3 regions of the Bacillus sp. NPDC094077 genome follow, and region 2 is predicted to be linked to each of the others. Evidence: predicted binding sites of a transcription regulator. Region 2 holds the regulator's gene; each other region holds the start of a gene.
What was found. The regulator Rex, encoded in region 2, represses fermentation and respiration genes when NADH is low (regulators of the CRP and FNR family bind a similar motif). The targets are predictions, from matches to a motif close to TTGTGAAATATTTCACAA.
Positions count from the first base shown of each region.

Region 1: a site for Rex is predicted at 3,080-3,097, ahead of ACQKNR_RS13505 (L-lactate dehydrogenase). Genes of this name have one in related genera too.
Region 3: a site for Rex is predicted at 6,774-6,791, ahead of arcA (arginine deiminase). Genes of this name have one in related genera too.

Region 1 covers NZ_JBNNUF010000004.1:347,145-355,463, forward strand. Annotated here, with positions in the region: gene ACQKNR_RS13475 (acyl-CoA dehydrogenase family protein) at 1-394, shown strand, start outside; gene ACQKNR_RS13480 (MBL fold metallo-hydrolase) at 509-1,231, shown strand; gene ACQKNR_RS13485 (hypothetical protein) at 1,260-1,388, opposite strand; gene ACQKNR_RS13490 (CPBP family intramembrane glutamic endopeptidase) at 1,632-2,348, shown strand; gene ACQKNR_RS13495 (hypothetical protein) at 2,495-2,680, shown strand; gene ACQKNR_RS13500 (spore coat protein) at 2,694-2,942, shown strand; gene ACQKNR_RS13505 (L-lactate dehydrogenase) at 3,189-4,139, shown strand; gene ACQKNR_RS13510 (PTS transporter subunit IIC) at 4,162-5,175, shown strand; gene ACQKNR_RS13515 (phosphatase PAP2 family protein) at 5,233-5,880, opposite strand; gene ACQKNR_RS13520 (hypothetical protein) at 6,027-6,554, shown strand; gene ACQKNR_RS13525 (arsenate reductase family protein) at 6,977-7,342, shown strand; gene gcvH (glycine cleavage system protein GcvH) at 7,384-7,767, shown strand; gene ACQKNR_RS13535 (toprim domain-containing protein) at 8,208-8,319, shown strand, end outside.
Region 2 covers NZ_JBNNUF010000030.1:3,423-11,741, reverse strand. Annotated here, with positions in the region: gene guaA (glutamine-hydrolyzing GMP synthase) at 1-211, opposite strand, end outside; purine riboswitch at 376-477, opposite strand; gene ACQKNR_RS28175 (glycosyltransferase family 39 protein) at 612-2,060, opposite strand; gene groL (chaperonin GroEL) at 2,368-4,002, opposite strand; gene groES (co-chaperone GroES) at 4,041-4,325, opposite strand; gene ACQKNR_RS28160 (CPBP family intramembrane glutamic endopeptidase) at 4,718-5,467, shown strand; gene ACQKNR_RS28155 (YdiK family protein) at 5,464-5,655, shown strand; gene ACQKNR_RS28150 (redox-sensing transcriptional repressor Rex) at 5,685-6,314, opposite strand; gene ACQKNR_RS28145 (ABC-F family ATP-binding cassette domain-containing protein) at 6,502-8,319, shown strand, end outside.
Region 3 covers NZ_JBNNUF010000009.1:129,819-138,137, reverse strand. Annotated here, with positions in the region: gene ACQKNR_RS20570 (FAD-dependent oxidoreductase) at 1-66, opposite strand, end outside; gene ACQKNR_RS20565 (fatty acid desaturase family protein) at 801-1,886, shown strand; gene ACQKNR_RS20560 (amino acid ABC transporter permease) at 1,940-2,632, opposite strand; gene ACQKNR_RS20555 (ABC transporter substrate-binding protein) at 2,724-3,518, opposite strand; gene ACQKNR_RS20550 (amino acid ABC transporter ATP-binding protein) at 3,640-4,362, opposite strand; partial or broken gene ACQKNR_RS20545 (methyl-accepting chemotaxis protein) at 4,572-4,874, shown strand; gene ACQKNR_RS20540 (methyl-accepting chemotaxis protein) at 4,914-5,864, shown strand; gene argR (arginine repressor) at 6,165-6,614, shown strand; gene arcA (arginine deiminase) at 6,884-8,116, shown strand; gene argF (ornithine carbamoyltransferase) at 8,147-8,319, shown strand, end outside.

The DNA.
Region 1 (8,319 bases), on a different contig from region 2:
GAAGAAAATCGGTTTAATGGTAGCGGGATTAGCTGCTCAAAAATACGGTAAAGCATTAGATAAAGAGCAAGAAATTCTTGTGAATATCGCTGATATCGTAAGTAACTTATATGCAATGGAGTCAGCTGTTCTTCGTACAGAAAAAGCAATTAAAGCAACTGGTCTTGAAAAGAATAAACAAAAAGTGTTATACACTGAAGTATTCTGCCAAGAAGCATTCAACGAAATCGAAGCAGATGCGAAAGAAACACTTATCGCAGTTGAAAATGGCGACATGCTGCGCATGATGTTATCATCATTACGCAAACTAACTCGCCACACACCACTTAACGTAATTCCGAAGAAACGTGAAATTGCTGCGAAAATTTTAGAAGATGAGCGTTATACAGTTTAATAGAAGAGAGGGAACCAGTGGCCTTTTGGCTGCTGGTTTTTTGTTGTTGGATTCTTGAAAAGAGCTGTTTTACATATGTATTTGTAAACGGCTTTTTTTATGGAGGTAAAGGAGATGAAGTTAATAAGAATAGAAACAGTTCATCAAATCGCATTTTTACCGCGTCTATTTCCGATTAACTGTTACTTTGTTGAAGAAGAAACAGGATTAACTTTAATTGATGCAGCATTACCATTTTGTGCAAAGAAGATTTTAGAATCGGCTCAAAAAATAGGAAAACCGATTACGAATATTGTTATTACACATGCACATGATGACCATATAGGGGCGCTTGATGCTATAAAACAAGCGCTACCAGATGTTCCGGTCTATATTTCTAAGAGAGATGCTCGTTTACTTGAAGGAGATTTGTCACTGCAGCCAGGGGAACCAGGCACGCAGGTAAAAGTGAGTGTATCAAAAAAGATAAAGACGATTCCAGATAATCTTCTTCAAGAAGGAGATAAAATTGGTTCTCTTATAGCGATTGCAACTCCAGGTCATACACCAGGTTCCATGTCGTTTTTAGATACGAGAAATGATGCACTCATTGTTGGAGATGCATTTCAAACGAGAGGAGGAGTGGCGGTTGCAGGACAATTGAATTGGCTTTTTCCCTTTCCTATGTTTGGCACTTGGGATGCAGAAGTTGCATTAACAAGTGCTCAAAACTTGCTGGAATATAAGCCGACTATATTGGCGACAGGTCACGGGAAGATGATTAAGAATCCGTTACTGCAAATGCAACGGGCGATTGAAGAAGCGGAACGGAATCTAACAAAAAAGGGCCTCAAATAATTTTGAGACTCTTTTTTGTTAGATGATATTATTTTGCTGGTTTGAAAAAGGTGTATATGGCTAAGGAAAAACAAAGGAAAATAAATGCGATAGGATCTTGATATGGATTAGGTTCAGAGCCTTTTTGGATTTTTGTAAGGAAGTCATGTGTTTTCATGTTCATTGCTCCTTTAATTAATAAGTTTTATATGATGCGAGGATTATGGTGGATAAATAAGAAATGTTCGAAAATTCATTTAATAATTATTATATAGTAATTTAATTCCTAAAACTATAGAATACAAAGCTTTCATGATATGCAAAATTGCATATTATTCTTTTTGAAAATATTGTTATATTATCCTTATATTTATATTAAGGGATTTTTATTGAAGTAAATGAAAACAAATGGAGGAATAGTATGAGTAAAACAGTGTTAGAAGCGTATGATACGGAAAGGAAAATAGAGAATATAACATATAAAAATCTATTTGCAATGATAGCAGGCATTCTAGGATTCTCATTCCTAGGAGGATTATTCCTTGCTCTGGCTTTGGGGATTTATGGGGAAGAAGCATTGCGTGATAATTTAGAGGGGTACTATATACTCTTATTAGATGCAGCGGTTGTTGCTATTGTGATAATGGCCTATAAACCGGTGCTACATTTTATTAAAAATATTTGGGATGTATCTGTTTTAAAGAATGGGAAAACGTATTTGTATCTATTAATAGGTTTTATCGTCATTGCATTAGCTCAATATGTAATGTTAGAGCTATTTAGCTTTGAAAGTGCAGAGCAACAACGAGAAAAACTAGGTGGAACAACGCTTCAGCATAGTGTGATACAAAGTGTTATATATGTTTTAAGCATAGCTATCATTACACCAATTAAAGAAGAAATTTTATGTAGAGGTATTTTGTATCGATTTTTAGAAAAGAAATATAGTTTTCTAGTCGGTATCATCGTTTCTTCCTTCGTTTTTGGGATTCTTCATGGTGGTTTTCCAATTACGGCGACAATTATGGGTATTGTATTTGCTATGTTATACAGAAAGACGCAATCTATTGTACCTAGTATCATTTTACACATTGTATGGAACTTACTTGTGAGTATAAGCATGATTGTATCTCTATGAAAATGAATACATAACCAGTATAAAAGATGAATGGCCTAGCTATTCATCTTTTATTTTGTATATACGTGAAAAAATTAATTCATGTATACAATCCAAAAAGAACTAAATACTAACATTGAACGAATAAAGAAAGGTAGGAGTATTCTATGCAAAATTTAACAGAACTTGAAGTAGAAAACTTACGTCATTTGATTGGTGGACACGCAACAATTATTAACAAGTTAGAACAGTATGCACAGGCATGTACAGATCCAGAGTTGAAACAAATGCTACAAAAGGATGCACAAGATGCACGAAATACGAAACAACAATTAATGAATTTTTTAGGATAGGAGGAAGAGAGAAATGAATGAAAAAGATATGGTAAATGATTATTTAGCAGGATTAAATGCAAGTTTAACAAGTTATGCAAATTATATTGCTCAGTCGGATAATGAACAGTTACATCAAACGTTAATTCAAATTCGAAATCAAGATGAGATGCGCCAACGTAATATGTATGAGTACGCAAAACAAAAGAGTTATTATAAGCCAGCAGCTGCTGCTAATCCGATGATTGTGCAGCAACTAAAAAGTCAATTAAGTGCGGAATAGTGTGCAGAAAAAACGAGCGAATGAAGTCGCTCGTTTTTTTTGTTTTGTATATGTCAATAAATATATAATAAATATTTTTCCAGTTGTAACAAATATGACGAAAATGGAATATAACAATTCACAAAAACGACAAAAGTTTGTTCAATATTTCACAAAGTATCCATGGTTTCTATCGTGGGAATCTTTATAATTAAGAGTGTAAAGAACAAAAGAAATAGATTACATGATCAATTAGGAGAGATTGCTATGAAAAGAAATACAAGAAAAATTGCAATTATCGGTACTGGATTAGTTGGATCAAGTTGTGCGTATTCCATTGTAAACCAAGGCATTTGCGAAGAGCTATTATTAATTGATATAAATCATGAACGTGCAGTTGGGGAAGCGATGGATTTATCACACTGCATTAACTTTACAAATACAAGAACAAAAGTATATGCAGGCAGCTATGAAGACTGCAAAGATATGGACATCGTTATTATTACAGCAGGGCCAGCACCAAAACCTGGACAAAGTCGCTTAGATACTTTAGGAGCGAGTGCAAAGATTATGGAAAGCGTTGTTGGTGGTGTAATGGAAAGTGGATTTGATGGTATTCTCTTAATCGCATCGAATCCAGTTGATATTATTACATATCAAGTGTGGAAATTATCTGGATTACCTAGAAATCGCGTAATCGGTACAGGTACATCATTAGATTCTTCGCGCTTAAGAACAATTTTATCTGAAATGTTACATGTAGATCCTCGCAGTATTCATGGATATTCATTAGGAGAGCATGGGGATTCTCAAATGGTTGCTTGGTCACATGTAACTGTTGGTGGAAAGCCGATCCTACAAATTTTAGAAGAACAAAAAGAACGTTTCGGTGAAATAGATTTAGATGAAATTGTTGAGAAGACTGCAAAAGCTGGATGGGAAATTTATAAACGAAAAGGTACTACTTATTACGGCATCGGAAATTCTCTAGCATATATTGCGAGCTCAATCTTTAATGATGACTATCGTGTGATTGCTGTATCGGCTATTTTAGATGGTGAATACGGTGAATATGATATTTGTACAGGAGTACCAGCTATTATTACTAGAGACGGTATGAAAGAAGTTGTAGAACTAAACTTAACAGAAGATGAAGAAGCGCGCTTCGCAAAATCAAACGATATTTTACGCGATTATATGAAAACAATTGGCTACTAACTTATAGAAGAAGGTGAAACAAATGAAGGAATATATAATGTCTCGTGTGTTTAAAGCTTCTGCTGGAATTGCACAAGGTATTTTCGTATCCCTTGGAATTGGTTTACTGATCGAAAATATAGGAAGAATTGTTGATATACCATTACTTATTACAATCGGAGTTGTTGCAAAATCACTTATGGCACCAGCCATTGGAGCCGGGATCGCTTTTATGCTCGGTGCAAATGGACTTGTCATCTTTTCGGCGATGGTAGCTGGAGCGATTGGTGCTGGATCCATTTCCATTACTGAAGCAGGTTTAATCATTAAAACAGGTGAACCAATTGGTGCATTATTAACAGCAACTTTAGCGGTGTATATTGGTAAACGTTTAAGCGGGAAAACTGCTTTAGATATGATGCTCGTTCCATTTGCAGCAATATTAGGTTCTGGTTTAGTCGGTATTTGGTTAGCTCAAAATATAAGCCCAGTTTTAAATGCAGTTGGAGCATTCATTAAAGATAGCTCAGCTGGTAGCCCGTTCATCGCTTCTATCGTCATTGCAGTAGTTTGGGGGCTACTACTTATTTCTCCAGCTTCATCAGCTGCTTTAGCGATCGCACTTAGCTTAGATGGCGTTGCAGGAGGAGCAGCTCTTGCAGGATGTGTTGCTCAGTTTATCGGATTCTCTGTTATTTCAGCGAAAGAAAATAATTTAGGTGGCATATTAGCTCAGGCACTTTGTACTCCAAAAGTGCAGTTACCGAACATTACTAAAAATCCAATGATTCTCGTCCCAACTGTCGTCGCCAGTGCAATAGTTGGCCCAGTATCAGCATTGATTTTCCAACTGGAAGCAGGAAAAGAGATTGCAGGTCTTGGATTAAGTTCTCTTATCGCACCAATTAATTTAATTTCCAGCCAAGGATGGGAAGTTGTCCCAGCGATGGTAATCACTTATATCATCATTCCAGTAGCTGTTTCTTATATACTTTACATCGCTCTTAAAAAAGCAGGTCGTATTCATTCTGGTGATATGACTGTACCGCAATCTTAATTTGAAAATCTCCTTTTATATAGAGAAAAGCAGACTGAAGAAGCACAGTCTGCTTTTTTACATTTTATGATTTTGTTTTACTGGAACTGTCACAGTTTCTTTTGCTAACAATAACTGAACACCGAAGTATAATATGCTTGCAAGTGTCATACCAGAAACGGCATCTACAAAAGCATGCTGCTTCGTAAATAGTGTTGATAAAATAATAAGTGTACCGAAAAAAGTAAGGATGTAATATTCAAAAGCATGCTGTTCTCTACGTTTAAAGGCAGCTAACATAATTACAAATGTAGTAAGAACATGAATGCTAGGAAAACAGTTTACCGGTTGGTCGATACTATAAATATAGCGGACTAGTTCGGAAAATACATCTGTTCCAACGACAGTCGGACGTGGTACCGTCGTCTGCCAAAAATAATAAATAGAAAAACAAGCAAGTTTTCCAAGGATTACACTACTTAAAGTAACGTAATATTGCTTTCGATCAGCAAAACAATAATAAATAAGTGCACCGTATAAGTATGGGAACCAAAGTAAATAAGGAACAATAAATGCTTTTACAAATGGAATCCAATCATCTACTACTGTTGTGACATTCACTGCGTGAACAGCTGATTTATTTAATACGTCGTAAAGGGGACTTACGAGTACGAGTAGAAGTATATAACTTAAAGGAAGAACCGCTGAAAGTTTAAATTTCTTCATGAAAATCTCCTATGTTTTTTAGTAATGTAAGTAAATTCAATTGATTATAATATAGAAATGCGAATTGGGCTATCGATTTTACTTACATTTTCTTGAATTCACCTTACGTTTTTGTCACTTGACTTAAAAGAAGGGGCGGGTGTTAAATGAAGCGTTTATCGTATTTCTTAGTTTTTATATTGTTATGCTTAGTCGGTGCTGGGTGTGCAAAAGATAAAGAAGGAGAGAAATTAGAATATAACGGGAGAGCACTCGTAATTGGAGTTGTTGGAGAAAAGCCGAAAGATACGTTTAGAAATATAAAGTTTAAAACAATGAAGTTAGAGGAAATGAAAAAGAAATCTGAGGAAGTGGATGGCTTTCTAATAATGAAAGATCACTTTCAAGAAGCTTCAAAAGAGCAGTATAAAGATTTATTTTCATTTTTAAAGAAACCAGTATTTTTTATCGGTTTACAAGATAAATCATATTCAATTTTTATTACAAAAAATATAGAGTATAAAAGCGCACCAAAAGATGTAAATGCTATGTATACGCAAGGTTTTGCGAATATTGGAAGCGGTGAAGGACAACAATGGGGAGTGGGTTTATCAAATGGTGGAAATACAGAAGAAAGTATTCATAATATGTATATCGTAGTATTTCAAACAATTGCAGATTATTTGAGTAGATGACGAAGGAGCCTATAAACGAGGCTTCTTATTTTTTTAAATAAACGTTTGTTTAAGATGTATGTTCGGTAGGAAAGAAGTAATGTAGTTCAAAGGCTAACATAGAAGAATAAGAAATTAATCAAACGCTTGTTTAAGGTGTATGTTCGGTAGGAAAGAAGCAATGTAGTTCAAAGGCTAACATAGAAGAACAGGAAATTAATCAAACGTTTGTTTAAGATATATGTTCGGTACAGTGGGTGAAAAGAATCTAAAAAAATTTATATATTTATTTTTTCTTGAAAAATGGCGGAAAAATAAGAAAAATTCGCAGGATTATTAAAATTTATCACGAAATAAGTAAAAGTTTAGCGAATAATCGTTTGAAATAATAAAATGTTTTCTATATGATAAAGGTAAAGGTTAGTAAAAAAGTAGGTGAATTTATGACAGTAACATTTTATTCATATCCAAAGTGTGGCACATGTCAAAAAGCAAAGAAATGGTTTGAGGCAAACGATGTAGCATATGAGATGATTCATATTGTTGAAAATCCACCGTCAAAAGAAGATTTACGTAATTTGCATGAAAAAAGTGAATTACCATTAAAAAAATTCTTTAATACAAGTGGAATGCGTTACCGCGAACTTGGTCTGAAAGATAAGTTGAAAGATGCAAGTGAAGACGAAATGTATGAACTTTTAGCATCTGATGGCATGTTGATTAAACGTCCAATTGTAACAGATGGAACGAATGTAACACTTGGTTTTAACGAAGAGCAGTTTGAAAGTGTGTGGAAAAAGTACCAATAAGGTATTTTTACATAATTAATACATTCACTGGAGGTACAGTCATGAGCATTCCAAATAATTTACGTTACTCTGAAGAACACGAATGGGTAAAAACAGAAGGTAATGAGGTTGTTATCGGTATTACTCATTTTGCACAAGGTGAGCTAGGCGATATCGTATTCGTTGAGCTTCCTGAAGTAGGTGCAACAATCGAAGCTAACGAGCCATTCGGAAGCGTAGAATCTGTTAAAACAGTTTCTGAATTATACGCACCTGTAAGTGGTAAAGTTGTAGCAGTAAACGAAGAATTAAGTGACCAACCAGAACTTGTTAACGAATCTCCATACGAGGGTGCATGGATGGTTAAAGTTGAACTTTCTGATGCAAGCCAAGTTGAGAAGTTATTAACTGCAGAAAAATACGCAGAAATGACAAACCAAGACTAATTTTAGTCGACTGAAGGACAGCCTTTGTGCTGTCCTTTTTTGTTTTACATAATTCGTTTTAACTCACATATAAATGAATCAGCTATTATGGGAATGACTGCTTTTCGGTAAGGTTTCATGTGTCCTCACAATCTAAACGAGCCGCCTCTGTTTTTCATTGTCCAGCTCCAGCGGCTAGATTGTTAGGTGGCTTCGCTTCTTCCCGCGAGGCAAAAAGCGCCTCTACGTCAGAAGCTCCACCTCCTAGCCCTTCATGTCTAAGAACCTTCCGCACGAGAAGACCAAAAGCGTCTTCTGTGCGAAAGAACCTTAGCCAACAGGACTAAACAGTCGGTTCCGCTTTTCTTTTGCAAAAATAAACAGGAAACAACATGAAAATAACGAATATAATATATACTAAGTTAGAGGTTGTATAGTATATGGTGATCGGGTGATGACATATGATTTATGTAGAAAAAGTCATTATTGTAGAAGGTAAATCAGACAGAAGAAAGATTGAATCTATTATTCGTGAACCTGTGGAAATTGTTTGTACAAATGGTACAATTGGGT
Region 2 (8,319 bases):
CATCACAGTGGAATGCATTTTCACCGTATACACTATTTGGCCCACCAGAGAAAATAATACCTTTTGGATTCATTGCTTTAATTTCTTCTGCAGTAATTGTATGCGGATGAAGTTCACTGTATACACCGAACTCACGAATTCGACGTGCTATTAACTGATTGTATTGACTTCCAAAATCTAAAACGATAATTGTATCGTGTTGCTTCTTCAAAATAATCACCCCAACGTTAGTTCTCGTATATAAATATTTTCACCAATTTGGCGAAAAGCATTACCAATATAATAAAAAAAGCCAGTCCTCCGCCTCTAGTCTCATAACAAAGAAAAGGCAGGGGTCTGACTTTATAAAGAAAGATAGTCTCCGCTCTTTATAAATATAAGACACACTGCCTTCATAGTCAGGTTGTTTACGGTAACCCGGTAGAGACTCTCAAACCATATCATTGAGGATATATGAAGGATCGTTTTATATTATCTTCCTAGATTCTAACAATGAAGTATCAATATGGTCAAGAGAGAAAGCGACAAAATTCTACAGAAATTAATTTCTTTCTCACTAAAACATAAAAACTTTTCTATATGGCAGCAAATGTTTTTCATGTTTTAGCCCGTTATTCAAGTTTCCCCTGTTGTTTTCTAAATATTAATTGTGTAACACCATTTTTCATTACAAATACTCCGTATCCCACAAATAAAAAAATGACAGGCAAAATGTCAAAACGATACCTAGTTTGAACTTCAACAAACAAATGAATAGCCGCATATCCACCAAATAAAATATACAAGAGAGGATATATTGGGCCGTTTCTTCTATATAATACAATAGTACCAATCGCAAATATACAACATGCAATATACATAAGCCTTTCATATTTTGTCAGCATTTGTTGTAAATGTGGTTTATTCAGTTCCCCCCACTCTAAAGCCCAACCAGGTGCATCATCAGGATTACTCCACAATTTTTCAACTTTCAATGCTAGTAATTGACGAACCTTCTCTTTGTTCTTCAATCTATCCTTAATCAAAGCAATGGAAGCATCATTTCTTTCCTTGCCAAGTTTAAATTGACTAAGGTAAACTACATCTGGCTGGTTCCATCCACCAATCGAATCATAATTGAACCCTACAACAAACTTCCAATACGGCATTTGGTTCGACAATGGTTTTTTCGCTAACCCCGTGTTCATTAAGAAAATACTTACAATTTGCATCACTAGAAAATATATAATCACTATTCCCACTATTTTTTTTACGTAGTTAAAAGTTTCTTTTTTTCTAAATGGAAGTATCTTATAAATTAACGCATAAACAAAAACCGCCAATAAAAAGAAACTTCCTAACGGTCTCATAATATTTCCAACACTTAACAGTAACCCTGTTAAAACCCAACCGTATTTAGTTGAAAAACCTTTTGTAATCAAAACATACAGTCCTGCAAAAAAGAAGAAAGTAGAAATATATTGGTTTGTTAATACAGAACTATAGATAATATTAGGTATGTAAAACGCATAAAATATTGCCGCAGTTCTCGCACTGTATTCATTAAACATCGTTTTACCCATAAAATAAATAATTACAGCAGTGCCTACACTCCAAAAAATATTAAATAACTTCAATATAAATAGATGATTACCAAAAACTTTTATTAATATAGCCTCATAATATGTGAACCCCAATTGATAGGTCCAACTCATATAGTATTCATCTGAAATAAATGCAAAATTACCATTTACAGCTTGTTGAGCACTTTCATACATTACAGAAAAATCCGAGATAGGTACCGTTTTTTCAAAAATAATCCATAACAGCCTAATTGCAAAAGCCGCAACTATGAGAGTAATCAAAAATTGATTAACTGTTAAAAAACGATTTACTAAAAATGATATTATTCCGAGCACAAAAACAGTTGCTAATATCTCCAGAATTAACACAGAGACCGAGGAATAGGTAGCCCTTTCTATTTGAAATGAATTATAAAATGTAATGACAAACATCAACAAACCACATACTACTAATATTTTCGAAAAAATGTTTTTACCAAAATTCCCTTTAATCTGCATAATATACCTCACTAATTAGGCTATCACTATCTTCTTTCATTATCCCAACTAAAAAACAAGAAAAATCCCTTTTGACTGTATCATAAATGTTTAAAAAATTATATATTCAATTGGAATTATATTGTAAATACCAACAATAAGAGAGTCTTGAATATTTGCCTCCTTTGTCTTCCTAAACTTGCGACCTTCCAAAAACTCTTGATACACACACTTTAACAATACAAAAAGACTACCTCCTCTCATCAAGGAAGTAGCCTTCTTCTAATTAACTATTTATACATTGCACAGCTTCACAGAGTGATGCTTATTACATCATTCCGCCCATACCGCCCATGCCCATGCCGCCCATGTCAGGCATTGCTGGTGCATTTGGCTCTGGTTTGTCAGCTACTACAGCTTCAGTTGTTAAGAACATAGCTGCAACAGATGCTGCGTTTTGAAGTGCAGAACGAGTTACTTTAGCTGGATCTACGATACCAGTTTCAAGCATGTTAACCCACTCACCAGTAGCTGCGTTGAAACCAACGCCTACTTTTTCGCCTTTTAGACGCTCTACAACTACAGATCCTTCTAGACCAGCGTTGATTGCGATTTGACGAACTGGCTCTTCTAGTGCACGAAGTACGATGTTGATACCTGTTGCTTCGTCGCCTTCAGCTACGATAGAAGCTACTTTCGTGTATACGTTCATAAGTGAAGTACCACCACCTGCAACGATACCTTCTTCTACTGCTGCACGAGTTGAGTTAAGTGCATCTTCAATGCGAAGTTTGCGCTCTTTTAACTCAGTTTCAGTTGCTGCACCTACTTTAATTACCGCTACGCCACCTGCAAGTTTTGCAAGACGCTCTTGTAATTTTTCACGATCGAATTCAGAAGTTGTTTCTTCTAATTGCGCACGGATTTGACCGATGCGAGCTTCGATTTGTTTTGTATTTCCAATACCTTCAACTACAGTTGTGTTTTCTTTCGTTACGACAACTTTACCAGCGCGTCCTAAAGATTCAACTGTAGCAGATTTTAAGTCACGTCCTAATTCTTCGGTGATTACCTCGCCACCAGTTAAGATTGCGATATCTTCTAGCATCGCTTTACGACGGTCACCAAATCCAGGAGCTTTAACAGCTACTACATTGAATGTACCACGAAGTTTGTTCACTACTAATGTAGCTAACGCTTCGCCTTCTACATCTTCAGCAATGATAAGAAGTGGTTTACCTTGTTGTACCACTTGCTCTAATACTGGTAAGATTTCTTGGATGTTAGAAATCTTTTTGTCAGTAATTAAGATGTATGGGTTATCAAGAACTGCTTCCATTTTGTCAGAATCAGTAATCATGTAAGGAGATGCATATCCACGATCAAATTGCATACCTTCTACTACATCTAATTCTGTTGTGAATCCTTTAGATTCTTCTAAAGTAATAACGCCGTCGTTGCCAACGCGCTCCATTGCTTCAGCGATTAATTGACCTACTTCTTCGTCAGCAGCAGAAATAGCAGCTACTTGTGCGATTGAAGATTTACCTTCGATTGGTTTAGAAATCGTTTTTAGTTCTTCAATTGCAGCAGTAACAGCTTTTTCGATACCTTTACGAAGACCCATTGGGTTAGCACCAGCTGTTACGTTTTTAAGACCTTCACGAATCATAGCTTGTGCTAATACAGTTGCAGTTGTTGTTCCGTCACCAGCTACATCGTTTGTTTTGCTAGCAACTTCTGCTACTAATTTCGCACCCATGTTTTCGAATGCATCTTCTAATTCGATTTCTTTTGCAATCGTTACACCATCATTTGTAATAAGTGGTGAACCGAATTTTTTCTCAAGTACAACGTTACGACCTTTTGGTCCAAGCGTTACTTTTACTGCATTTGCAAGAGTGTCGACACCGCGAAGCATCGAACGACGTGCTTCTTCACTAAATTTAATATCTTTTGCCATAATAATTGACCCCCTTGGATTTTTTAAGATTTATATAATTAACCGATAACTGCTAAAATGTCACTTTCACGTAAAATCAAGTAGTCTGCACCTTCGTATTTCACTTCAGTACCTGCATATTTTGAGAAGATGATAAGATCACCTGCTGCTACCTCTAAAGCAACACGCTCACCATTTTCAAGCACTCGACCAGTACCTACTGCAACAACTTTACCCTCTTGTGGTTTTTCTTTTGCAGTGTCTGGTAATACAATACCACTTGCTGTTTTTTCTTCTGCTTGAACAAGCTCAATTACAACGCGATCACCTAATGGCTTTAGCATGAACAATAACCTCCTCATTTTGTTATGTAAATTTTATTTATTAGCACTCAAGTCATCCGAGTGCTAACACACTTATAATAATAAATAATCTCAATTTCTTTTGCAAGTAAAAAAATCATAATTTTTTCGCAAATCACTATATAAACTTTTCTATATAGAATACTACCCGTACTATATGAATCGTTGTTTCCACTACTCGTATGTTACAATATGAAAGACACCCTAAGTTGTTTTCGCTAAACGCACAACTTTTTCCTGTCTACTACTTTAATTTCAAATACGGATTTACAAAAAAATCATAATTCGAATGAAAGTTTATATCATAGGTAGCATATTTACATGTTATCCTACCTTATCTCATACACTAGAGTTAGAAAGGATGGTTAAACCATTTGAAGAAACAATATTGGTGGATTATCGTTACATACATTTTAATGCAGTTATCTGGAATTGTCGGATTACCACTTCTCCTAAAAACAGGACTCTATGATAATAGAGGATTGACCCTTGAGGAAAAAGGACAAATCATAACTGGACATTGGGCTATCATTAGCTTCTTTATTGCATTATGCGTCGTACTTTGGTTACTTAGAACAGATATTCGTGAAAGGCATTTAGATACAATGCGCTCTACTGTTCCAGCTACAATTGGATGGATTTTCATCGGGTTCTTCTTAGCATTTTTCTCACAAAGTATTGCTGGTATGATTGAGATGTATTTACTAGGTATTAAACCTGGATCTGAAAATACAGCAAGGCTTATGGACATCGCAAGAACAACACCTTGGTTCCTTATTGTTGTATCTATTATAGGGCCAATTTTAGAAGAAATCGTATTTAGAAAAATTTTATTTGGTACACTTTATAAGAAGTTTAACTTCTTTATTGCTGCTATCATTAGTTCCCTTGTATTTGCGGCGATTCATTTTGATTTTACTCACTTATTGGTATACACTGCTATGGGGCTCGTATTCGCCTTTTTATATGTAAAAACGAAACGTATTATCGTTCCAATTGCAGCTCATGTTGCGATGAATACATTCGTTGCAGTCGCTCAAATTGCAGTAAGCAATGAGCAAATTCAAGAAATGATTAAAGAAGCTGAAAAAATGCAAGGCTTTATCGGAGGATTTTTTGTATGAGAAACTCACCATTGTTCATGGCTGCATTGTACTTCCTTCTTGGATGTATCTTTACACGCTTCGCCATTACGAACGTGACAGATACAATCTGGAATGTGTGGACAATACTATTTGCAGTTATGGCAACAATTGATTTTAATTTGGCACTTCGCCTTATATTAGTTAAATTCACAAAGAAAAAACAATAATAAAACGCAGAGGTCGCTTCCTCTGCGTTTTATTGTGGATAATTTTTCAAAAAGTAAACAAGCGTTTGTAACTCTACAGCCAAATCAATATGATGGATTCTAATATTCTCTGATACATTTAATCGTGCTGGTGTGAAGTTTAAAATACCGTGCACATTTGTTTCTGCCAACCTATCAGCTACAGCTTGTGCTACTGTAGCGGGTACTGTTAATATTGCCACTTGTATATCATTTGATAATCTTTCTTCTAATTCATCTAAATGATATACAGGAATACCTCCGATTTCTGTTCCAACTTTCTCTTCATTAACATCAAACGCCATTTCAATTTTTGTATTATTGTTTTTCGTGAAATTATAATGTAAGAAAGCGGTCCCTAAATTACCTACTCCAATAAGTGCTACACGTGTTATATCATCTTGATCAAGTGTTTCACGGAAAAATGATAATAAATAATTTACGTTATATCCATATCCCTTTTTCCCTAACGCTCCAAAATACGAAAAATCTCTTCGTATTGTTGCGGAATCTACTTTTACCGCTTCACTCAATTCGGCTGATGAAACACGTTGCTTACCAGAAAGAGATAAGTTTTGGATAAATCGATAGTATAGAGGCAATCGTTTAGCAGTGGCTTGTGGAATCTTTTGCTGATCCATATAACCTCTCCTCTCTTTCTATCTTTATTCATATGCTTTAATCAAATACAGAAGTTTAGCACTCATTAAATTCCTTGTATAATAAAGAGAAGAAGTATTCTCTCTGTATTTTAAACTATACACTATTTTTAGTATGATTGAGAAATATAAACATGGCAAAGTTAAGAAATTATTTGAGGTGAAAACATTGATTTTATTACAAGTGAATGGACTTTCGAAATTATACGGTGCAGAAACAATTCTTGCAAACATAAAATTGGAAGTTCAAACGAAAGATCGTATCGCATTAGTTGGACGAAATGGAGCTGGAAAATCTACATTATTAAAAATTATCGCTGGTGAGCTATCTCATGATGGTGGTGAAATTATAAAGCCGAAAGATGTCTCAATAGGGTATTTAGCTCAAAATACTGGGCTAGAAACAACTTTAACAATTTGGGATGAAATGTTAACAGTCTTTACACACCTACAGCAAATGGAGACAAAACTTCGAAGGCTAGAGCAAGAGATGGGAAAGGAAGAAAACTTTTCAAATGCAGCTACATACGAAAAGTTATTAGCTGATTATGATCAATTACAATTAGACTATAAAGATCAAGGTGGTTATCAGTACGAAGCAGATATCCGCTCGATCTTAAGCGGTCTTGGCTTCCCTGTGGAGACGCACCAAACGACAATCTCTACTTTAAGCGGTGGACAAAAAACACGATTAGCTCTTGGTAAATTATTATTAACGAAACCAGACTTACTTATTTTGGACGAGCCTACAAACCATTTAGACATCGAAACACTCACATGGCTTGAGCAATACTTACAAGGTTATCCTGGTGCAATTTTAATCGTTTCCCATGACCGTTATTTCTTAGACAAACTCGTTACACAAGTATACGAAATTTCGAATAAAGAAAGCAGACGATTTGTTGGTAACTACAGTAAATACTTAGACTTAAAATCAGCACTATACGAGCAAGAAATGAAGCGTTACGAAAAACAACAAGATGAAATCGCTAAACTTGAGGAATTCGTTCAAAAGAATATAGCTCGTGCATCTACAACCAAACGTGCTCAAAGTCGCCGTAAACAATTAGACAGAATGGAATTATTAACGAGACCATTAGGTGATTCTAAGTCAGCATCCTTCCACTTCGATATCGAAAAACAAAGTGGAAATGATGTTTTACAAGTAAAAGATGCAACGATTGGCTATGATGCGGAACCTATTATTGAGCATGTAAATATGCGCTTAACTCGCGGAGATAGTGTTGCCTTAGTTGGACCTAACGGAATTGGAAAATCCACACTATTAAAATCCATTGTGAATAAGTTACAGCTATTACACGGAGATGTTGCTTTCGGATCAAATGTATCTGTTGGTTATTATGATCAAGAACAAGCCAACTTAACATCTTCTAAGCGAGTTTTAAATGAACTATGGGACGAATACCCATTGCAACCTGAAAAAGAAATCCGCACTATACTCGGTAACTTTTTATTCACAGGGGATGATGTACTAAAACCAGTATCTTCTCTTAGTGGTGGACAAAAAGCTCGATTAGCTCTCGCAAAACTTATGATGCAAAAATCAAATTTATTAATTCTCGATGAGCCTACGAACCATCTTGATTTAAATAGTAAAGAAATTTTGGAGAATGCTTTAATTGATTATCCAGGGACTCTTCTATTCGTCTCACATGACCGCTACTTTATTAATCGCGTAACAACGACTGTTGTTGAGTTATCAGCAGAAGGTGCACAGGAATATTTAGGGGATTACGATTACTACGTTGAAAAGAAAAACGAGATGATTGAGCGTGCAGAGCTAGAGCAAGAAGATGAAGCCCCTGCTCAAAAAGTAATTGCACAAGAGAAATTAAATTACCTAGAAGAAAAAGAGCGCAAAAAGTTAGAGCGTCAACGCACTCGAAAAATTGAAGAATTAGAACAAAATATCGTAGAATTAGAAGAGGAAATTGCTACGTTAGAAGATCAGCTTTGCTTACCAGAA
Region 3 (8,319 bases), on a different contig from region 2:
AGTAGGAAACTGGGTAGATTCAATCCAATAAGATAGTGGGAATTGTGGAAATGTATCACTTGTCATTACGGAAACCTCCTGATTTAGAACAATTTTCCTTTTAATATTTCCATATTATATGAAATTCATGTGTGTTGTTTTAGAAGGAGTCTATTTTTATCCCGCTATTTGTGGGCAGTAAGACTCCCACCTCAAAATTCGGCTGGAGCAAAGAAGTTAGGTGGGAGATCAACTGCCCGTAAACGCCCGATTGGTTCAACTAATAATCAGTGGGGGATGAACAAAACCCCCCTGATTAAAGTTTCACTTTATTAAAAGGAAGGTATTAATTATTTTGATATAATTATTTGAGGATCTCAGTATGAAGAGGTATGGGTTGTGTAAAGCTAAATTCAGATGAGTTCATTTGTTATTTACATAGAGAGTTCTTGAATAAGAGGGAGTCTATAGCACTTAAGTGCGTGTACATATATAACGGATAAACCCTTATAAAATCTATGGTTTTTCTTTAGTGAAATAAAGTATAATTATAAAAATATAACCAACTTTTATTACTAGGTCATAAAAGTTGTTGACAATATAGAAAGTCTATTGTTATGATTCATCATGTGGAAAGGTTGATAGAGAGTAAAAAGAGAAATGTTTTTCATTGATAATAAAAGCGAAAAAATAAGTGACGATAGAGTGAGTATATTTTCCTTATAATGAATGCTTTTGGGATCACCTAGTAAAATCAATCTGGAAGCAACAATTGATATATGCAAGTTGCGCAGGGCGCGGCATCAGAAAGGGGCAAAAGGATGAAGGAGCTTCATACGTTTGGGTGGTATGCAGCGCGTGTATCACCACATTTGCCGAAAAAAGCATTTAAACCAGTTCCTACTCGTTTATTTGGTGGACTGGCTTATTTACTTGTGGCATTGGCGGGATTAATAACGATTGGTGTATTTGAATTGAATGTGTGGGTAAATCTAGGAATTGCGATTGTTCTTGGATTATGTTTTGCTTCACTTGGATTTTTAGGGCATGAAATTTTACATGGAACAGTTGTAAGAAAGGCATGGCTTCGTGATTTCTTAGGAGCGATTGCATTTATGCCATTATCAACAGGACCAAAACTTTGGAGAAAGTGGCATAATGCAACGCATCATGTTCATACACAGCATGAAGAAAATGATCCAGATGCATGGCCGACACTTGAGAAGCTTAAAAAGAGTAAGTTTTTGAGTTGGGTATATCACATGCCTCTTCATGTACGTTCATTCTTTAGTTTTCTGTCATTAACAATTCAATTTACATTGCATTCGACTCGAATGTTCTTTCATTTTATTAAGGAATTTAAGTCATCCAATCAAAAATCTGTATGGCTTCAACTTCTTTTGCCTTGGACAGTTTGGATTAGTTTATTGTTTATTATGGGACCTGCAAAATGGTTATTTGCATATGTGATTCCGTTGTTAATTGCTAACTTTATTGTAATGGCATATATCGCAACAAATCACCGCTTAAATCCAATTGTTCCAGTAAATGATCCGTTAGCAAACTGTTTATCAGTAACAGTGCCGCGCTGGGTAGACGTTTTACATTTCAATTTCTCATATCACACAGAACATCATCTGTTTCCTGCTATGAGCTCTAAATACTATCCGTTAGTAAAAGAGAAAATTAAAGAAATGTGGCCGGAACGCTATCATGAGATGCCAATGACAAAAGCTTTGGCGGCGCTATGGAATACACCACGTGTATACTATCAAGGAAGTGAGTTAATTGATCCGCATAAAGAACATTTCTACGGTTCTTTAGGAAATGGATTAGACCCTCATAATATTTCATATCGTGAGGAACATATAGAGGAAAAAGAAAGTATTAAAAAAGCAAATCAGTAAAAGTTGATATATTTTTGCAGTGAAAAAGCAAGCCTAAGATGGCTTGCTTTTTCTTATAAAGAAACTTCTTTTTTGTTTTTTGTATGGACTTGGATAGAGTTAGTCTCTTTTCGTTGAAGTCGTTTTTCTAAAAGATTAACAAAATAAGTAAATAGAAGAACAAGTACGAGATAGTATAAACCAACGATTATATATGTATCTAATTGTTGGAAGTTACCTGCGGCAATTGATAGACCTGATCCCCATAATTCAGACAGCCCTACGTAAGCAACAAGTGAAGAATCTTTTAATCCAATAATAAATTGATTCCCTAGAGGAGGAAGAGACAGACGGAATGCTTGTGGTAATATAATCCGGCGCATAGCTAAAGGGTAAGGCATACCTAAAGAACGAGCAGCTTCCAATTGTCCCCTGTCGACGGATTGAATGGAGCCGCGGAAAATTTCAGTAATATATGCACCGTTATGAATTGCTAAAGCAATTGCACCTGCCCAAAAAGGCGTGAAAACAACAACAGATGTAATACCAAAATAGAGAATCGCGATTTGAACAATTAAAGGTGTACCACGAATAATGGCGATATATACATGAGCGATACTATTTAAAACTTTATTGTTAGAGATTCGAAAGAAAGCGAATAGTAATCCAATTAATGAACCGAGTACTAGGGAAGTTAATGTTAATTGTAATGTGACAATAGTAGCTTTTAAGAGTGTGGGATAGGTAGAAATAAAAATTTCAAACATGTGTGTCACCTCATATTGTATAGATTTTAGTAGAGAATGAAATGCCCCACACAAAGTGGGGCATGATTTATGGAACCTTTGAAGGGCTAAATTACTTTATTTTCGCCTCTTCCCCAAGAATATTACGGCCAAACCATTTTTTACTGATCTTTTCATACGTACCATCTTTAATGATTTCATCTAAAGCTTTATTTACTTTTTCAACCATTTCTTTATCGTCCTTGCGAATAGCGATACCCATTTCATCAAGATTTAATGGTTTTCCAGCTTCTTTTATGTTAGACTTTCCTTCTTTAATCATACGTAGACCAACCATTTGATCAGTAATTACTGCATCAACACGCCCGGGTTCTAAGTCCATAAGAGCAGTAATATCACTATCGTATTCTGTAATTTGATCTGTATATTTTGCAACAAGAGTTTTAAAGGTACTAGCTTTTACAACACCAATTTTCTTACCCTTCAAATCTTCTGGAGAAGAGATAGAGGTATTCTTTTTAGCTACAAAAATTTGAGCACCAGAGCGATAATATGGGTTTGAGAAACTAACAGCTTTTAATCGTTCTTCTGTAATAGCCATACTTCCCAATATCACATCATATTTTTTTGATTGTAGACCTTGAATTAGCGTTTCCCATGGATTTGTAATAGGAGTAGGTTTCATATTCATTTTCTTGGCAAGCGCCTCACCTATTTCTACATCAAACCCGGCAAGCTTTCCGTCATTTTCTTTATAGTTAAAAGGTTTATATAATCCGCTCATCGCATAGCGAAACTCTTTTTCATTATTTGATGAAGTAGTAGAGCTCTCCTTGCTACAGGCTCCTAGTATGAAGGATGTACATAGCGTAATGCTCGCAACAATGGTTAGTAATTTTTTTTTCATAAAACCCCTCCTATAAATTGATCATACGGATGGTTTTAAGTATGTTATCGAGATATTTTATTTGGACAATTAGTTGTGCACCGTATGAATATATTTCTTTACATGTGAAATAGTAGTTCGCTTATAAAACGTTGCGTAAAAATTGTTTTGCCCGTTCATGTGATGGAGCTGAGAAGAATTGTTCGGGCGGAGCATCCTCTACAATTTTCCCATCATCCATAAAGATGACGCGATCAGCTACATCTCTTGCGAAATTCATTTCATGAGTAACAATAACCATCGTCATTCCTTCTTCAGCAAGTTCTTTCATAACTTGCAACACTTCTCCAACAAGTTCAGGGTCTAAGGCTGAGGTAGGTTCATCAAATAGCATAATTTTAGGGTTCATAGCAAGAGCCCGTGCAATTGCAACGCGTTGTTTTTGACCACCTGAAAGTAGGTGGGGAGTTACATCCGCCTTATCTTGCAGGCCGACTTTTTGGAGGAGTTGATTTCCAATCTCCTTTGCATTTGTTGTCTCTAATTTTTTTACGTGAATAGGTGCTTCTATGATGTTTTCTAATGAGGTCATATGAGGAAAGAGGTTAAAGTGCTGAAAAACCATACCGACATTTTCACGGACTTTGTTTAAATTTGAATGCTTTGGATCAATCCGTTCACCTTGTAAATGAATTTCACCTTCATCGTACATTTCTAAAAAGTTAAGACAGCGAAGTAATGTACTTTTTCCAGAACCACTGGCACCAATTAAAACAACAACTTCTTTTTCTTTTACTTCTAAATCAATTCCTTTTAAAACATCGAGTGAGCCAAATGATTTTACTAGATTTCGAACTTGAATCATACAAAACCCCCAGTCAAAAATATATTTTACAAATTTTGCCCCTTATTTCTGTTATTAGTCACAAATTGTCAGAATCCTTTATTTTTTTTGTGGGATTTGATATTCAAAGAAATAGTGGTTTTTAAAATCTCTATATCTTTCTATAACGAAAATATGGATAATAATATATAGGTGATACTTATATTGCTTATAAGAAGGGGGAAGAAGAGATGGAAAAAGAAAGGAAAACATTTTCCTTTGGTTTACGTATACAGCTTATGTTATTTACTACAATTTTGGCTTTAATTACATACTCAACAAGTTTATTTTTCATCTATGTCATTTACGATTATTTTCAAATTTATGTAAGTCAAACTGTTTATAATATTATCGTTATGTTATTAGGGGTAGTATGGTCTGGGATTTTAGCATATGGAGCAGCCATACTTTTAATTAAACCACTTCGGAAGTTGGAGGAAGCTGCAAGGAAAGCGGCTGAAGGTGATATTCGTGCAGATGTCCCATTACCAAAGACAGATGATGAGATTAAATCATTAAGTGTTGCATTTAATATGATGCTAGGAAACTTAAGGGGCATGGTAAAAAATATTGATACTACATTTTCGTATACAAATAATCAAGTTCAGCAAATTAGAAAACAAACAGGCGAAGCGACGAAGCAAGCACAGGGTGTGTCTGAAACTCTTGCAGAGATTTCTTACGGCGCTGAGCAATCAGCAGCATCAATTCAGGCGATTGTTTCTACTGTTGATACAACGACTTCGATTGCGAGGGAAGTAGAGGGAAAAGCGAAACAATCTGACGATTTGTCTTCGGCAATGGTTCAAGCTCTAGGTCAAAGTACACGCGTTTTTACTTCTTTAATTCAAGGTATTCAAACATTGGCGAAAGAAAATGAAGATTCGATGCAAAATGTACAGAAGTTAGAAGAGCGAATGAAACAAGTTGAACACATTGTTTCTGTTGTGAGTGAGATTGCTAGTCAAACAAATTTATTGGCACTAAACGCTTCTATTGAGGCAGCTCGTGCAGGAGAGCATGGAAGGGGCTTTGCGGTTGTAGCAGAAGAAGTACGTAAATTGGCTGATGAAAGTGATCATTCCGCAAGAAACATATCTCAATTATTACGGAATATGCAAGATGAGGTGCAACAAGTCGCATTGAAAATGACAGAGCAAGTAAAAACAGCTAAAGAAGAGGCCAAACGTGGGGAAGCTACAGAATTAATTTTAAAAGAAATGTCATCAAGTGTTATGGAAGTAGCCAATGCAACCAAGCAAATTAGTAGTTATATGAATGAACAAGTGAGTCACATTCATCAAACAGGAGCACAAACAAAGGCCGTAGCAGCAATTGCTGAAGAAACGTCAGCTGGTTCACAAGAAGTGGCGCGTGTGACGCTGCGACAGTCTAAAAATATGATAGCAATTGATCAATTATTAAAAGATTTAGAGAAGCAAGCAATTGACTTGAAACAGACAATTGAACGATTTTCAATGTAAAAGAGAGGAACAGAATGCTGTTCTTTCTTTTTTATCCCGCTATTTGTGGGCAGTAAGACACCCACCTCAAAATTCGGCTGGAGCAAAGAAGTTAGGTGGGTGTCGGGCTACCTGTAAACGCCCGATTGGTGTGGGCTAATAATCAGTGGGGGATGAACAAAACCCCCACTGATTAAAGTTTCACTTTATTTAGCTAGATTTAATATCCACAGTTAAACTATGAACGTTTCCGCAACTTTCTTTTTTGTCCCTTTCGGATGAAAATTATAGCGAGCTATAATATTAAAAGGGGTGTCTTTTATGAAAAAAGAAAAAAGACAACGATTAATTAAACAATTTGTAAAGGAGTATGAAATAGATAAGCAAGAAAGATTAGTAGAATTGTTAGCAGAAAAAGATGTATTAGTAACACAAGCTACGGTTTCTCGAGATATTCGCGAGTTAAGCTTAACGAAGGTACCTTCTCAGGAAGGATTAATGATATATAAAATTTTTTCAGAAGAGCATCTACAAACGGATATAAAGTTAAAGAAAAAATTACGAGAGGTTGTTGTAAAAATTGATTGTGTAGATCAATTAATGGTTATTAAAACATTACCTGGTAATGCACATGTTATTGGTGTTTTGTTTGATGAGTTAGAGTGGAAAGAAAAAATAGGGTGTATATGTGGAAATGATACATGCCTTATAATTTCTCAGTCGAAATCAGATAGGGAGATTTTAGAAGAAAGGTTAAATTTAATTATTTAGATGCAAAATCCTGTTTTTAATAAAAATTAAAAACAGGATTTTTGTTTAAATACGGAAGTTAAATATTCAACATATATGCGTAATATATGTATTTTTTTATTAAAAAAGCTTGGTGAAGTGTTATAAAAATACAAATTTATATGATTTTAAAAAAACAACTTGTTTAATATTTCACAATGATAATGTGGATGCTTTCACAAAGATGAAAGCGCGTAGCATTTATTATGTACTTGTAAGACATCAAACATATTTAAAAGGAGGTACAACAAATGAAGCATCCGATACATGTTACTTCAGAAATTGGGGAATTACAAACGGTTTTATTAAAACGACCGGGTAAAGAAGTGGAAAACTTAACGCCAGATTATTTGCAGCAATTATTATTTGACGATATTCCATACTTACCAATTATTCAAAAAGAGCATGATTATTTTGCACAAACATTACGCAATCGGGGTGTTGAAGTTCTTTATTTAGAAAAACTAGCTGCTGAAGCATTAGTAGATAAAAAACTTCGAGAAGAATTTGTTGATCGTATTTTAAAAGAAGGACAGGCTGACGTAAATGTTGCACATCAAACTTTAAAAGAATATTTACTTTCCTTTTCAAATGAAGAATTAATTCAAAAAATTATGGGTGGTGTACGGAAAAACGAAATTGAAACAAGTAAGAAGACACATTTATACGAATTAATGGAAGATCATTATCCGTTTTACTTAGACCCAATGCCTAATTTATATTTTACTCGTGATCCAGCAGCTAGCGTGGGCGATGGCTTAACGATAAATAAGATGAGAGAACCGGCGCGTAGACGTGAATCATTATTCATGGAGTACATCATTAAATATCATCCAAGATTTGCAAATCACAATGTGCCAATTTGGCTAGATCGTGATTATAAGTTTCCAATTGAAGGTGGCGATGAGCTAATTTTAAATGAAGAAACAATTGCAATTGGAGTATCTGCCCGTACTTCAGCTAAAGCAATTGAACGTTTAGCTAAAAATCTCTTTAGCCGACAAAATAAAATAAAAAAAGTGTTAGCGATAGAAATTCCGAAATGCCGAGCATTTATGCATTTAGATACAGTATTTACAATGGTTGATTATGATAAGTTTACAATTCACCCAGCCATTCAAGGGCCAAAAGGAAATATGAATATTTATATTTTAGAAAAAGGTCCAGATGAGGAAACTCTTAAAATTACACACCGCACTTCTTTAATGGAAGCATTAAAAGAGGTATTAGGTTTAAGTGAATTAGTTCTTATTCCTTGTGGAGGAGGAGATGCAATTGCTTCCGCTCGTGAACAATGGAATGACGGTTCTAATACATTAGCAATTGCGCCAGGTGTAGTTGTTACATATGATCGCAACTATGTATCCAATACTTTATTACGGGAACATGGTATAGAAGTCATTGAGGTGCTAAGTTCGGAATTGTCTCGTGGTCGTGGGGGTCCACGTTGCATGAGTATGCCGATTGTTCGTAAAGATATTTAGTATAAATAACGGAGAAAGTAGGGATGAAGTATGTTAATGACTAGACCAAATTTAAAAGGAAGAAGTTTTCTAGCTGAAAAAGATTTTACACAAGAAGAATTATTATATTTTCTAGATTTAGCAGCGGAATTAAAAGAGAAAAAGAAAAACGGTATCCCACATCATTATTTAGAAGGTAAAAATGTAGCGCTCTTATTTGAAAA